DNA from 2 places in the Shewanella sp. ECSMB14102 genome. Region 2 is predicted to be linked to the other one. Evidence: predicted binding sites of a transcription regulator. Region 2 holds the regulator's gene; the other holds the start of a gene.

Region 1 (7,355 bases), on a different contig from region 2:
GACACAGAAGGTCTTGCCCGCCAGCTCGTCAGCATACACCTTGAGAGCATGCTGGTAGATATCATCAACAGTTTCAAAGTTGTATTCATTGACTTGGCTGATGGTAGAAATCCCGGGAATACAAGCTAAACGCTCGGCAAACACTTGCTTTAGCTGGGGTTTGTCTTTGGGAACCTGCACCATAATCCGATCCCACTGACGGGTAACGGCAGCGTCTTCATCCACTTTTTTGAGTACATTGCGGATATTGGACTCGAGCATCTTGGTAAAACGCATTCTTACCGGTTTACTCTTCATCATGATTTCTGGATACAGCTTTACGATAAACTTCATGGGGATCCCGAGGAAAAAAAATTTCAAACAGCAATCGTGGGATTATAACAAAGACCCGCTAACTGGCACAGAGATTTGCCACTCCAAAGCCGTGTCCGGATTGCAGATGCCTAAAAAAAGCAGCCGTTTTCAGGCTGCTGTGATTCTGATGCTGCTGCGCCATCAAAGATTGGGATCGACTTCAATCTCATCAGACTCTTTGGCCTTGCCCTGCTCAATGGAGATTTCCACCCTGCGATTACGGGCGCGATTCTCCGGCGAATCATTCGGCACCAAAGACGCAGTGGAGGCCATGCCCACCACTTTCATTCTGCTGGCATCAAAGCCGGGCACCTTGACCAATTCGTGGGCCACGGCCACGGCCCGCTGGCTGGACAGGTCCCAGTTGGAACTATACAGCTCATTGCTTATCTGCATGTCATCGGTGTGGCCGGAGACAGTGATGATCCCGGGCACATCTTTGAGTAGCTCACCAACCGCCTGCACCACAGGCTTGAACCTGGGCTGCAGGAACCCCGAACCTGAGGCAAAGGCGCCCTTCTCCCGAATACGGATGATAATCTGCTGCCCCAGAGACTCGATTTCAATAGCGCCATCCACTATCTCTTTGTTGAGCGCCTCGGCCATCTTCTTGACCTGCTCGTTAATCTGATCCTGAGCTGCCTGCTGCTCCTGGGTCTTCTTGTCTTCGGCCTGCTCTTGCGCCGTGGCCGAAGCCTCGCCGCCACGCTGCTCGCCCCTTTGCTGCTGCACGCCACCGGCACTGTCGTCATCCCCTTCCTGATACTCGAGGATCTGCTGGGTCATCTCGTTGGTTTGCTGGTTAATTATTTCAATCGGGGTGGGATCCGGACGTCCGGGGCGAAACTCCAGCGCAATCACTGAGGTGCCTTTGGGAATATCTTTCACTTCCACCTTGTTCTGCACCCCGAAGGCGTATTTCATCGAGCCGGCTATCTGTTTGAACTTCATGACATCCATTTCAGAGAAAGCCAGCAGCAACACGAAGAAACACATCAGCAGCGACATCAGGTCGGCAAAGGTTGCCAGCCACATGGGTGCACCGGGTGGCGGACAATCACACTTGGGCTTGGCCATAGTGCTACTCTCCGTCCGTTGTATCTATTTTGCGCTGTTTCTCTGACAGGTAGTTTTTGAGGAAGCCCTCAATCACCCTGGGGTTCTGGCCATCCTGAATAGCCAGTACAGCGTCCATAATCAGATTGCGGTTAAGCATCTCTTCGTTCATCCGCAGCGCCAGTTTATCGGCAATCGGGATCGCCACCATATTGGCAATAATGGCGCCGTACAAGGTGGTCAACAAGGCCACCGCCATTGCCGGGCCGATGGATTTGGGGTCATCCATGTTGGACAACATGGCCACCAGACCAATCAGAGTACCTATCATACCCATAGCCGGTGCCACATCACCCAGAGCCTTGAAGATACTGATCCCCGCCTTATGGCGCTCTTCGGTCAGTTGAATATCTTTCTCCAGCGCTTCACGCACCACATCGCCGTCATGGCCGTCCACCAGCATATCAACCGCTTTTTGCATAAAACTGTTGGAAATTTGCGCCTCTTCCAGCGCCAGAAAGCCCCCTTTACGGGCAGCGTCTGCCATGGTAACCGACTGTTCAATCAACTCTTCAGGTTTATCCAGTTTGAACATAAACGCCTTGGCGGCAATCTTGACCGCCCCTAAAAACTGCTTGAGGTTGAACTTCATCATCACCACAAACAGCGAGCCGACAAGCACGATCAATACAGAGGGTACATCGATAAAGATGGCAATGCCGCCACTGCTGACCATTGCCATGATAATAAAAGCAAAAGCACCTACCAGTCCTATCAGGGTTGCTAAATCCACAGTGGCTCCTCACCTCTAAAGCAGACCCGACACAGTGTGGCCGGGATCTCTATCCCATACAAGCCGATCCGCCCCAAAGGGTGATATAGGATCTTGGCTATTCACAGGAGATGAATATGATAATTTTCAATAGTTTCTATTTTGAGTTATCGGACAGGGCTTAAGCAAGTTTAGGAAGATTTTAATTTTCTCTAAAAAAAATCAGCGACAAAGCGTGCTGTTGAGCAAATAACGGGCGCTTCAATTTGACCCTTATCGCGCCCTGATATACCTTGTGTCACGCTGAACATAACGCCAAGACACCTGCAGCCCTCCCTCTCTCCTTTTACCTTTGCACCGTGCCAATCAGGTCGCAGGAATGGGCCGGCAACCAAGGTGCATCAAGGAAACTGATTGTGGCCAAAAAACCCGAAAATCTGAGTTTTGAAGAATCTCTCAACGAGCTGGAACGCATAGTCGTCGAACTGGAACGCGGTGAAGTATCGCTGGACGACGCGCTAAAACAGTTCGAACGTGGCATAGGTTTGGTGCGCAGCAGCCAAGCCAAACTGGAACAGGCACAGCAGAAAGTAGCCATACTGCTGGCACAGGATCCCCAGGCGCCATTGAGCCCATTTACAGTCGAGGGTGAGTGAGTGTTAACCCAAGCTATTAACCAATACCAGCAGAGAGTCAATCAAAGAATTGCCACCATACTGGACACCCTGGATGATACCGAGCCCAGACTCAAGGCCGCCATGCGTCATGGAGCCCTGCTGGGTGGAAAGCGTATTCGGCCGTTTCTGGTCTACTCTGTAGGCGAGATGCTCGGCGTCCCCCTTGAGCGTCTCGATGATTGCGCCGCCGCCATAGAATGTATTCACGCCTATTCGCTGATCCATGACGATCTGCCGGCCATGGACGACGATGCCCTGCGCCGCGGTCAGCCAACCGTGCATATCGCCTTTAACGAAGCCACCGCTATTCTGGCCGGTGATGCCTTGCAGACCTTGGCCTTTGAACTTATCAGCAGCGACATTGAAGGCCTCAGCGACCGCCAACACCTGCGTCTGGTACAGGCGCTGGCAAAAGCATCCGGCTACCGCGGTATGTGCGGCGGCCAGGCGCAGGATCTCAATGCCACCGACAAAGAGATCTCGCTTGAGCAACTCACCGCCTTGCACAGATTGAAGACAGGGGCCCTTATCCGCTGCGCCGTCGAGTTTGCGGTCATTGCCGCCGATATTGACGCCAAAGAAGAACAAGCACTGCTGGAATACGCCGATGCCGTGGGCCTGGCGTTCCAGGTACAGGATGACATTCTCGATATTACCGGCAGCACAGAAGAGCTTGGCAAACCCCAGGGTTCGGATCTCGATGCCAACAAGAGTACCTACCCGAAACTGTTGGGGCTGGAAGGCGCCAAGACTACAGCTCAAAAACTGCTGGAAGATGCACTATCAGCGCTGGCAAAATTGCCATACAATAGCCAGTTAATTGCCGAATTCGCCCGCTATATCGTTGAGCGAAGAGTATAAAAAGAGACAAAGTATCTCGTTATGAGTCTGGATATCACTCAGTTTCCTGTGCTGGCACAGGCCAATACCCCGGAAGAGTTACGTCAACTTCCACAAAGCCTGCTCCCTCAGCTGGCCGACGAGCTCAGGGAGTTTTTATTAAAATCTGTGGGCATGTCGAGCGGTCACTTTGCCTCTGGCTTAGGTACGGTCGAACTGACCGTGGCGCTGCATTATGTCTACAACACCCCGTTTGACCGCCTGGTCTGGGATGTGGGCCATCAAGCCTATCCGCACAAGATCCTTACCGGTCGTCGCGATCGCATGCCTACCATACGCCAAAAAGGTGGTCTGCATCCTTTCCCCTGGCGGGAAGAGAGTGAGTACGACACCTTCAGTGTCGGCCACTCCGGCACCTCAATTTCCGCCGCACTGGCAATGGCGGTCGCCGCGGATAAAGAACAGGCCGGCCGCAAGGTAGTAGCCGTGATAGGCGATGGTGCCATGACAGGCGGCATGGTGTTTGAAGCCATGAACCACGCCGGCGATCTGCACAAAGACATGCTGATGGTGCTCAACGACAACGAGATGTCTATCTCGGAAAACGTCGGCGCCCTCAATAACCACCTGGCACAGCTGATGTCAGGCCGCTTCTACACCACGATACGAGAAGGCGGCAAGAAAGTACTCAAGGGCATGCCCGTCATCAAAGAGATGGCGCGCCGCACCGAGGAACACCTTAAAGGCATGGTGGTACCGGGAACCCTGTTTGAAGAGCTGGGATTTAACTACATAGGTCCTATCGATGGCCATGATGTGGATGCTCTGGTAGAAACCCTGCGTAACATGCGCAGCCTCAAGGGGCCGCAGGTGCTGCATATCATGACCAAGAAAGGCAAAGGTTATGAGCCTGCGGAGAAAGATCCCATCGGCTGGCATGCTGTGCCCAAGTTTGACCCTTCACAATTTTGCAAACCGGTCACCAAACCCGGGAAACCCAGTTTTTCCCAGGTGTTCGGCAAATGGTTGTGCGACATTGCCGCCAAGGATGACAAGGTACTGGGGATCACCCCGGCCATGCGCGAAGGCTCCGGCATGGTGGAGTTCTCCCAGAAATTCCCCGAGCAATACTTCGATGCCGCCATCGCCGAGCAACATGCAGTGACCTTAGGTGCCGGCTTTGCCTGTGAAGGCTATAAACCGGTAGTGGCCATTTACTCCACCTTCCTGCAGCGCGGCTATGATCAGTTGATCCACGATGTGGCATTGCAGCGCCTGCCAGTACTGTTTGCCATTGACCGCGGCGGCATTGTGGGCGCCGATGGCCCTACCCATCAGGGCGCCTTCGATCTCAGCTACCTGCGCTGCGTACCCAACATGGTGATAATGGCGCCATCCGATGAAAACGAATGTCGGCAGATGCTTTACACCGGCTACTGCTACGATAAGGGCCCAAGCGCAGTGCGCTACCCTCGCGGCAGTGCAACCGGCGCCGAGCAGGTTGAAGAGATGACGGCGATGGCGATAGGTAAAGGCCTTGTTAGACGTCAGGGCAAACAGATTGCCATTCTTAACTTCGGCACTACCCTGGCTGCCAGCCTGGAAGCCGCCGAAAGCCTCAATGCCACAGTCGCCGATATGCGCTTTGTCAAACCCTTGGATGAAGATTTGATCAAGGAACTGGCCGCCAATCACGACTTGCTGGTAACAGTGGAAGAAAACGCCATCATGGGCGGCGCAGGCAGTGGCGTGCTCGAGTATCTGGCCAGCCAGGGGATCAGCAAGCCTTTGCTGCAAATTGGTCTGCCGGATGAATTTATCAAACACGGCTCACCGGAAGAGATACTGACTGAACTCAAGCTGGATGCCAGTGGTATTCTCGAGCAGATCCAAAACCGGCTCGCATAAGGTAAGCATACGCTACCATTAAAAAAAACCGCCTCAGGGCGGTTTTTTGCTTCTCCGACCACAGGAAAGCCAACTAGAGTTAAACTGAGATAGCCAAGCCGTGTCTGCAAAATAATACCTTGGCATTCTCTTATGGTTTTGGGCTTTAGCAAAGGAGGCGCCGTGCCGGAAAGCAGGGCTTTGGTGTTGGGGGGCGGTGGTGCCAGGGCGGCCTATCAGGTTGGGGTGCTCAAGGCGCTGGTACAGTTTTATCCCCGCAATCACGCCATTCCATTCAAGATTGTTTGCGGCACATCGGCCGGAGCCATCAATGGCACCGCCATCGCTACCCACGCCTCCTGCTTTCACCTGGGACTGAGAAAGCTGGAATGGATCTGGCGTAATATCCACACAGAGAGAGTCTACCGCGCCTCCAATACCGGCGTGCTGGCACACCTGGCGAAGATGGCCCTTCGTGGCATGCAGGGAGATCTGGTCAATACCGACGCCGGCAGTTTGCTGGACAATGAACCCTTGCGGCAACTACTCAATGAGCTGATTAACTTCGAGCGAATCGATCGCAACATCCGCGGCGGCTCCCTGATGGCGCTGAGCATTGACACCTCTTGCTACAACAGCTCCCGCTCCGTGACCTTCTTTCAGGCCCACAAAGAGTTGGAAAACTGGCAAAGGGCCAGACGCAGCGGCGAGCGCACCCGGCTGCACACAGAGCACCTGATGGCCAGCTCCGCCATTCCTATGGTGTTTCCCTCAATTAAGCTGTCCCAGTCCTACTATGGCGATGGCTCAGTGCATCAATTGGCGCCGCTTTCCAGCCCGATACATCTGGGCGCCAAGCGGATCATGGTGATCAACCTGGACAGCCCACACAAGAACACGCCCCTTGAATTGGATTATCATCCCAAGACGGCCACCATTGCCGGTCATCTGCTGGATACCATATTTTCCGATACCCTGAACTCAGATCTGGAGCGGCTCAGGCGCATCAACAGCACTCTGGCGCTGGTGCCGGAACCGAGTCGCCAACAGTTGGATTTGAGGCCGATTGATACTTTGGTGATTAAACCCAGTGAAGATCTCAGTGAGCTGGCCAAGCGTTACTATCAGGAGATGCCCTTCGCCATTCGCCGGCTACTGGCTTTGATTGGCATAGATAGCCAGTCGGACACCAGTATTGTGTCTTATCTGCTGTTTGAAAACGCCTACACAGGCGCCCTGATAGATTTGGGCTATCAGGACGCCATGTGCCAGATTGATGAATTGAAAGCCTTTTTCGATATCAGTTGAACATGGATCAGGCGAAAAAGATAAGTAGAGCCAGCACCAGCAACACTGAGACCAAAGTTACGGCAAATGTTGGGGTGGTGCCTTGCTGTCGCTCATTGTCGGTCACGGTTATGTTCTCAGCGCCCTGCTGTAAACCACCGGCATCCGTCTCCAGGTTATCGCCCCTGGTTTGCACTATCTGGTGGCGCTGAAACCGAATAAAGGGCTGGCTTGGGTCACCGACATAGAGACGCACTTCCCCCGTTTGACTTCGGCTCACCAGCGGCGGCAGTATGGTCAGCGCATCCAACTGATAATCCAAAGTCAAATCTTTCAGTTGGACAAGCGTATACCCCAGCGCCTTGGCCTGATCCTGCAAGGCGGCCGACATCTCGTAGCTGGCCAGCTCGGCATCGAGAATAATCAGCTTACCGGGTTTGCCATCGGCCTGTTGCCACAGACAGTCGGCCAGCCAGATCCCC
Region 2 (7,355 bases):
TAATCAACAGATCCCTGAAGGTCTTTTCACCGCTGTGGCCCAAGTGCTCGCTTATGTGTTCCAGCTCAGGCAATACCAAAAAGGCAAGGGCACACGGCCCAAACCTATTCCTCTCAATCAACCCATTCCGGATGAATACAAGCAGTATTGAGGTGAACTTGGCGCGAAACTTGCTGAACTCAGCCCAAGTGTCAAACTTCAGGCTAATAGTGAATGGATGTTAAAGCGACGCTCGGGCAACTGAGGCAAGTAAAACCGGCAAACTTCAAGGGCGTAGGCACGCCGCTTTTGGTGCTGGCGACATTGGCCATGATAGTTTTGCCTATGCCGGCCTTTTTGCTGGATATCTTGTTTTCCTTCAATATCGCTTTGGCGCTGGTGGTGCTCTTGGTGGCTGTTTATACCCAAAGGCCGCTGGATTTTGCCGCTTTCCCGACTGTTTTGCTGGTTGCCACTCTGCTCAGACTGGCGCTTAACGTCGCTTCTACCCGGGTGGTGTTGCTTGAGGGTCACAATGGTGGTGATGCCGCCGGTAAAGTGATTGAAGCCTTCGGCTCGGTGGTGATCGGCGGTAACTATGCCGTGGGTCTGGTGGTGTTCCTCATTCTGATTATCATCAACTTTGCCGTGGTGACCAAAGGTGCAGGGCGTATCTCTGAGGTAAGTGCTCGCTTTACCTTGGACGCCATGCCGGGTAAACAGATGGCGATTGATGCTGACCTCAATGCCGGGATCCTTAACCAGGAACAGGCCAGGGTGCGCCGCGAAGAGGTGACCCGCGAGGCTGACTTTTACGGCTCTATGGATGGTGCTTCCAAGTTTGTGAAAGGGGACGCGATTGCCGGTATTTTGATCTTGGTGATCAACATTCTGGGTGGTTTCATCATAGGTATAGTCCAGCACGGGCTGAGTTTTTCCCAAGCGGTAGAGATTTACACCCTGCTGACCATAGGTGACGGCCTGGTAGCGCAGATCCCAGGGCTGCTGTTGTCGATTGCTGCGGCGCTGATGGTGACCCGCCAGAATGAGTCCGGCGATATGGGGCAGCAGGTCGTACAGCAGATGTTCGACAATCCCAAATCTTTAATGATCGCTTCGGCCGTGCTCTTTGTGATGGGAATAGTACCCGGCATGCCACATCTGGCATTTTTAACCTTTGCAGTACTGACCTCAGTGGGCGCTTTCTTCATCTATAAGCGCAATGAAAAGAACAAACAACAGGCGCTGGAGCTGGCCAAGAAAGGGCCGACCGAGAAAAGCCTTAGCGAACCCAAAGAGCTTAGCTGGGATGATGTGCGTCATGTTGACACCATAGGTTTGGAGGTAGGTTATCGCCTTATTCCTTTGGTGGATAAAGGTCAGGGCGGCGAGCTTCTTGGCCGTATCAAAGGGGTTCGCAAGAAGCTGTCCCAGGAGCTGGGATTCCTGGTGCCGGCGGTGCATATCCGCGACAATTTGGACCTTTCCCCCAATGCCTATCGTATCTCCTTGATGGGGGTGGCAAGTGGTGAAGCCGAAGTGCGTCACGATTGCGAATTGGCAATCAACCCGGGCCAGGTATTTGGTAAGCTTGATGGCATAGAAACCAAAGATCCCGCCTTTGGCCTGGATGCGGTTTGGATTGCACCCGAGCTCAGAGAGCACGCCCAAACACTGGGGTACACGGTTGTGGATGCCGCAACGGTAGTCGCTACCCATCTCAGCCAACTTTTGACCAACAACGCTTCCAAACTGCTGGGCTACGAAGAAGTGCAACAGTTGCTGGATATGCTGGCCAAGCATTCGCCCAAATTGGTCGATGGTTTTATTCCCGATGTGATGACCTTGGGTAATGTGGTTAAAGTGATGCAAAACTTGCTTAATGAAGGGGTGTCGATTCGGGATCTGCGTACCATAGTGCAAACTTTGCTTGAGTATGGGCCCAAGAGTAATGATACCGAGGTGTTGACCGCCGCAGTGCGTATTGCCCTCAAGCGTATGATAGTGCAGGAGATAGCCGGTCCTGAGCCGGAAATCCCCGTCATAACTTTGGCGCCAGAATTGGAACAGATGTTGCATCAGTCAATGCAGGCGACAGGGGGCGAAGGTCCGAATATCGAGCCGGGACTGGCAGAGCGTATGCAACAGTCACTGGCAGGCGCAGCCCAGAAGCAGGAAATGGTCGGTCAGCCCGCCATATTGCTGACATCCGGCATGCTGCGTTCAACCCTGTCTCGTTTTGTTAAGCACACTATTCCCAATCTGCGGGTGATCTCTTATCAGGAGATCCCAGACGAGAAACAGATACGTATAGTGGCAGCCGTTGGCCAACAGGGGTAACCGAGAGTGAAGATTAAACGTTTTTTTGCCAAAGATATGCGCGCAGCCCTGGCTCAGGTGAAAGAGACTCTGGGCGCAGATGCCGTGATCATGTCCAATAAAAAGGTTACCGGCGGCATTGAAATAGTGGCAGCGGTTGATTATGACGACCCCAAGCCAGCAGCGGCACCAACTGCATCGCCTTTTATGGAATTGGGGGAGGATAAAGTCTCCCTCGGCGCTGGGCATGTACAGGCTAACAGAAAAGCCAAACCAGAGCCTGTGGCCGACTCATTGCAGGCTTTACTTGAGCGGCAACAGAGCCGTTTGAATGAACAGCTTGGGCAGCAAAGTAACGTCAAGGAACTGGAGATGCCGGCTTGGGCCCAAGGGCTTACTGAAGAGCATAAACCAGCCCCACAGCTGCGGGAAAAAACACCTGAGCGGGCAAGTAAGGGCAATAGCGCCAAGCAACAACAAGAGATGGAGGCCATGCGTGAAGAGCTGGCTTCTCTGCGCGGCTTGTTGACTCATCAGCTGTCCAGTTTGATGGCGGATCAGCGTAGCCGCACCGATCCTGTCGGCGCCATGCTGGAACGTAAATTACTGGAAGCCGAATTCTCCCCTGAAGTTGCCGAGCGTCTGGCATCGCTGAGTCAGCACTATCAAAGTGCTGAGCTTGGGCATGCCTTGCCGCAAAGTCTGGCAAACCTGCTTGATAATCAGGGTGATGATTTAATGCGTCAGGGCGGTATTGTTGCGCTGGTCGGCCCTACAGGAGTCGGTAAAACCACGACATTGGCTAAATTGGCGGCCCGTTTTATTGCCCATCATGGCCCGGATTCCGTATTGTTGGTTACCATGGACCATTATCGCATCGGAGCCTTTGAGCAATTGGCAACTTATGGCAAAATAATGGGATGTCCGGTGAAGCAGGCTCATGACCTCAATGAGTTGGAGCAGATACTGTATCAGTTCCGCAGCCGGAAGCTGGTTTTGATAGATACCGCTGGTATGGGGCAAAGGGATATGCGCTTGTACCAACAACTGGATAACCTTGCCGCCAATACCCGTTTGCCTATTCGTAGCTATCTGGTGCTCTCGGCGACCGGCCAACGTCGGGTGCTTGAAGAGGCGGTAAGTCATTTCCAGCGAATTGATCTCGCAGGGGCGGTTTTAACTAAACTTGATGAGTCCGTCTCTTTGGGTGCCGCGTTGAGCGTGTTGATCCAAAGTGGATTATCATTAAGTTATATTACTGATGGTCAAAGGGTTCCTGAGGATATGCAGGTCGCTGATACCCTGACCTTGGCCAAGCAGGCATTGGCCATATTGAACAAGACTGAAGCAAGTCATTTTAATAATAAAGCCAGGTCAGAAGAGATGACCTATGCATTTGAGTAAAGCTATGACCCGGGACCAAGCGAGCGGTTTACGAATGATGAATCAACCAAATAACGAAAAAGTAAAAGTAATTGCCGTGACCGGAGGCAAGGGGGGCGTGGGTAAAACCAGTGTCTCCATCAACACTGCGGTTGCTCTGGCAGAAAAAGGCAAACGTGTCCTGGTTTTGGATGCTGACTTAGGGTTGGCTAATGTGGATGTGATGCTCGGCCTACGCGCCGAACGCAATTTGTCCCATGTGCTATCGGGAGAGTCGGAGCTTGATGATATTATCGTTCGAGGTCCAAAAGGAATAGGTATTATTCCTGCCACCTCGGGGACTCAGGCCATGGTCGAACTGACTGCGGCTCAGCACGCCGGGCTTATCCGCGCCTTTAGTGAAATGAAAACCCAGTTTGATATTTTGGTAGTCGATACGGCTGCCGGGATCTCGGATATGGTACTCAGCTTCTCCCGTGCATCACAGGATGTACTTGTGGTTGTCTGTGATGAACCCACCTCTATTACCGATGCTTATGCGCTGATTAAGATCCTCAGTCGTGAGCATGGTGTGTTCCGCTTCAAAATTGTCGCAAATATGGTACGGAGTTTGCGGGAAGGGATGGAGTTATTTGCTAAGCTCAGTAAAGTAACTGACAGATTTTTGGATGTGGCACTTGAACTTGTGGCAACCATTCCGTTTGATGAGAACCTACGCAAGTCGGTGCGGAAACAGAAATTGATAGTGGAAGCCTATCCCAAGTCTCCGGCCAGTATTGCTTATCATGGACTGGCAAACAAGATTATGAGCTGGCCGATACCTCAGCAACCTGGGGGGCATCTCGAGTTTTTTGTTGAGCGCTTGGTTCAAAGGACAGATTACCGAGAGGATGGTACGAGTGAATAAAGCGGCTGCATACGCAGGTTTAAACGATAAGACACAGATCGTTGAGCATTATGCACCGCTGGTAAAACGAATAGCCCATCATCTGCTTGCCCGTCTGCCTGCATCGGTTCAACTCGATGACCTGCTGCAGGCCGGCATGATGGGATTGCTGGAAGCTTCATCCAAGTTTGATGGCAGCAAAGGCGCCAAGTTTGAGACCTTTGCCGGGATCCGCATTCGTGGCGCCATGATAGATGAGATACGCCGTGGCGACTGGGTTCCACGCTCGGTTCATCGCAATAACCGGCGAGTCGCTCAGGTGATGGATGAGCTCGAACAGGAGTTGGGGCGGGATGCCCGTGATAGTGAAATTGCCGAGCGATTGGAGATGTCGTTGGATGAATACCATCATATTCTCAATGATGTTTCCACCGGTAAAATCATAGGAATAGAAGATTTGGGGGTAGCGCCCGATGTGTTGATGTCGGAAGATATGCCGGCAGATGACACTTTTGAGGGCCTGGCTCAAAGCCAATTCCAATCAGCCTTAACCGATGCCATTAAGCGCTTGCCAGAGCGCGATGCCTTGGTTTTGTCGCTGTATTATGACGAAGCACTGAATTTAAAAGAGATTGGTGTCATTCTTGAGGTAAGTGAGTCCCGGGTGAGCCAGATCCATAGTCAGGCCATGCTGAGGCTGAAAGCCAAACTCAAGCACTGGACACAAGCGTAATTAATGATTGAGCAACTTATAAGTATGTCAGCTCACCGGAGGAAACCTTGGACAAGAATATGAAGATTCTCATCGTTGACGACTTTTCAACGATGAGACGGATCATTAAGAACTTGTTGCGAGACCTGGGGTTCAATAACACCCAGGAAGCAGACGATGGTTCAACAGCTCTGCCTATGCTGCAAAAGGGCGACTTTGACTTCGTCGTGACCGACTGGAACATGCCTGGGATGCAGGGAATCGACCTGCTCAAGGCGATTCGTGCCGACGAGCATCTCAAACATATCCCTGTGTTAATGGTAACTGCCGAAGCCAAACGTGAACAGATTATTGCGGCGGCTCAGGCCGGCGTGAATGGTTATGTTGTTAAGCCTTTTACCGCGGCTACGTTGAAAGAGAAATTGGATAAGATTTTCGAACGGCTCGGTTGAGTGGGGTGATGCAATGAAAGCAGAGACATCCGGGCTGGTGACTTTGGAGCAGGCACAGGAATTGGTTGCCCTGCTCAGTCAGGGAGAGCAGGATAAGGCCGACGAATTGCTGCGGGAACTGGCGGCTCCCCTGCAAAGGGATCTGTTCGAAGAAGTCGGTAAGCTGACCCGCCAGTTGCACAACGCCTTAGTGGATTTTCAGGTAGATAGCCGCCTTATTGAGCTTGCCAACACTGATATCCCCGATGCCAAAGAACGCCTTACCTATGTCATTGATATGACAGAGCAAGCAGCCAACAAAACTATGGACGCAGTCGAAGAATGCTTGCCTTTGTCGGATGCTCTGAGTACCAATCTGCAAAATGTCAAACCCGCCTGGGATAAGCTGATGCGCCGTGATTTGGCCTTGCATGAGTTCAAGGGCCTGTGTCATGACGTACAACACTTTATGCAACAGAGTGAAGCCGATGCTTGTCGGCTGCGGGAATTACTGAATCAGATACTGATGGCTCAGGATTTTCAGGATTTGACCGGACAGATGATCCGTCGGGTCATAGAGCTGGTGCGGGAAGTGGAAAACAGCTTGGTTTCTTTGCTGACAGTGTTCGGTGAGCAGCCGCTGGATGATCTCTGCGGTGCTGAGGATAAGAGCATAGAGGCAGAAGGCCCCATACTGAACGCAGAGCAACGCGAAGACGTGGTGAATGGTCAGGATGAAGTCGATGATCTGCTCTCAAGTCTGGGTTTCTAATTAGGAGTCAATTTAATGGCCTTTGATGTTGATGAAGAGATACTCCAGGATTTTTTGATTGAAGCTGGCGAGATCCTTGAGCTGTTGCAAGAGCAGTTGGTATCTCTGGAAAATAATCCGGAAGATACAGATTTGCTGAACGCCATCTTCAGGGGATTTCACACGGTCAAAGGCGGTGCAGGATTCCTCGGGTTAGGGCCCATGGTGGATGTCTGTCACGAGGCAGAAAACACCTTCGATTTATTGCGTACCGGTAAGCGCAGTGTCAACTCCGAGTTGATGGATATTATACTGCAAGCGTTGGACACGATTAACACCATGTTCAACCAAACCCAATCCGGCCAGGAGCAGGAAGCTGCAGATGAAGTGTTATTGGCAAAACTCAAGCTGCTTAGCTCAGGTGCGCCTTTACCTTCAGAACAGGCTCAGGCTGAAACGCCTGCCGCAGTAGAAACCGGCGATGAGAGTGTTGATGAGTTGTTTGATGGCATGCTTGATAGTGCCGCGGTGGAGCTGTTTGAGGAGCCAACTTCACAGACTCCCGAGACATCGACTAGTATAGATGAAATTGATGAAGCCGAGTTTGAAGCCTTGCTGGATGCCTTGCATGGTTCAGGCAAGGGGCCTTCTGTCGGCAGTGCTCCGGCTTTGGGTAGTGACGCCCTCAAGTCCAGCGACAGCGCTCCTGTAAGTTCCTCTTCAGATGACATCACAGACGATGAATTTGAGCGACTGCTCGATGAATTGCATGGTAAGGGGCAGTTTGCCGCGGCGCCTGCAGCCAACAGTGCTGTTGTTGAGGAAGCCGCATCTGCCAGTGTCGATGCCGATGAAATCTCCGATGATGAGTTTGAAAAGCTCCTCGATGAGTTA

Evidence for each region. Region 2 encodes FliA, which starts transcription of late flagellar genes. Its sites were predicted from a motif close to CTAAAGNTNNNNNNNNNNNNGCCGATA; they were not measured.
Region 1: pomA (flagellar motor protein PomA) is a predicted target of FliA. The motif match lies at 2,351-2,377, and genes of this name have one in related genera.

Annotation. Positions count from the first base shown of each region.
Region 1 covers NZ_JWGX01000073.1:4,172-11,526, reverse strand. Annotated here, with positions in the region: gene thiI (tRNA uracil 4-sulfurtransferase ThiI) at 1-333, opposite strand, end outside; gene RC73_RS18975 (flagellar motor protein MotB) at 496-1,431, opposite strand; gene pomA (flagellar motor protein PomA) at 1,436-2,203, opposite strand; gene xseB (exodeoxyribonuclease VII small subunit) at 2,599-2,838, shown strand; gene ispA ((2E,6E)-farnesyl diphosphate synthase) at 2,839-3,720, shown strand; gene dxs (1-deoxy-D-xylulose-5-phosphate synthase) at 3,742-5,607, shown strand; gene RC73_RS18950 (patatin-like phospholipase family protein) at 5,770-6,894, shown strand; gene RC73_RS18945 (hypothetical protein) at 6,902-7,355, opposite strand, start outside.
Region 2 covers NZ_JWGX01000053.1:20,235-27,589, forward strand. Annotated here, with positions in the region: gene flhB (flagellar biosynthesis protein FlhB) at 1-151, shown strand, start outside; gene flhA (flagellar biosynthesis protein FlhA) at 214-2,319, shown strand; gene flhF (flagellar biosynthesis protein FlhF) at 2,326-3,702, shown strand; gene RC73_RS16315 (MinD/ParA family protein) at 3,707-4,588, shown strand; gene RC73_RS16320 (RNA polymerase sigma factor FliA) at 4,581-5,300, shown strand; gene cheY (chemotaxis response regulator CheY) at 5,348-5,731, shown strand; gene RC73_RS16330 (protein phosphatase CheZ) at 5,745-6,482, shown strand; gene RC73_RS16335 (chemotaxis protein CheA) at 6,498-7,355, shown strand, end outside.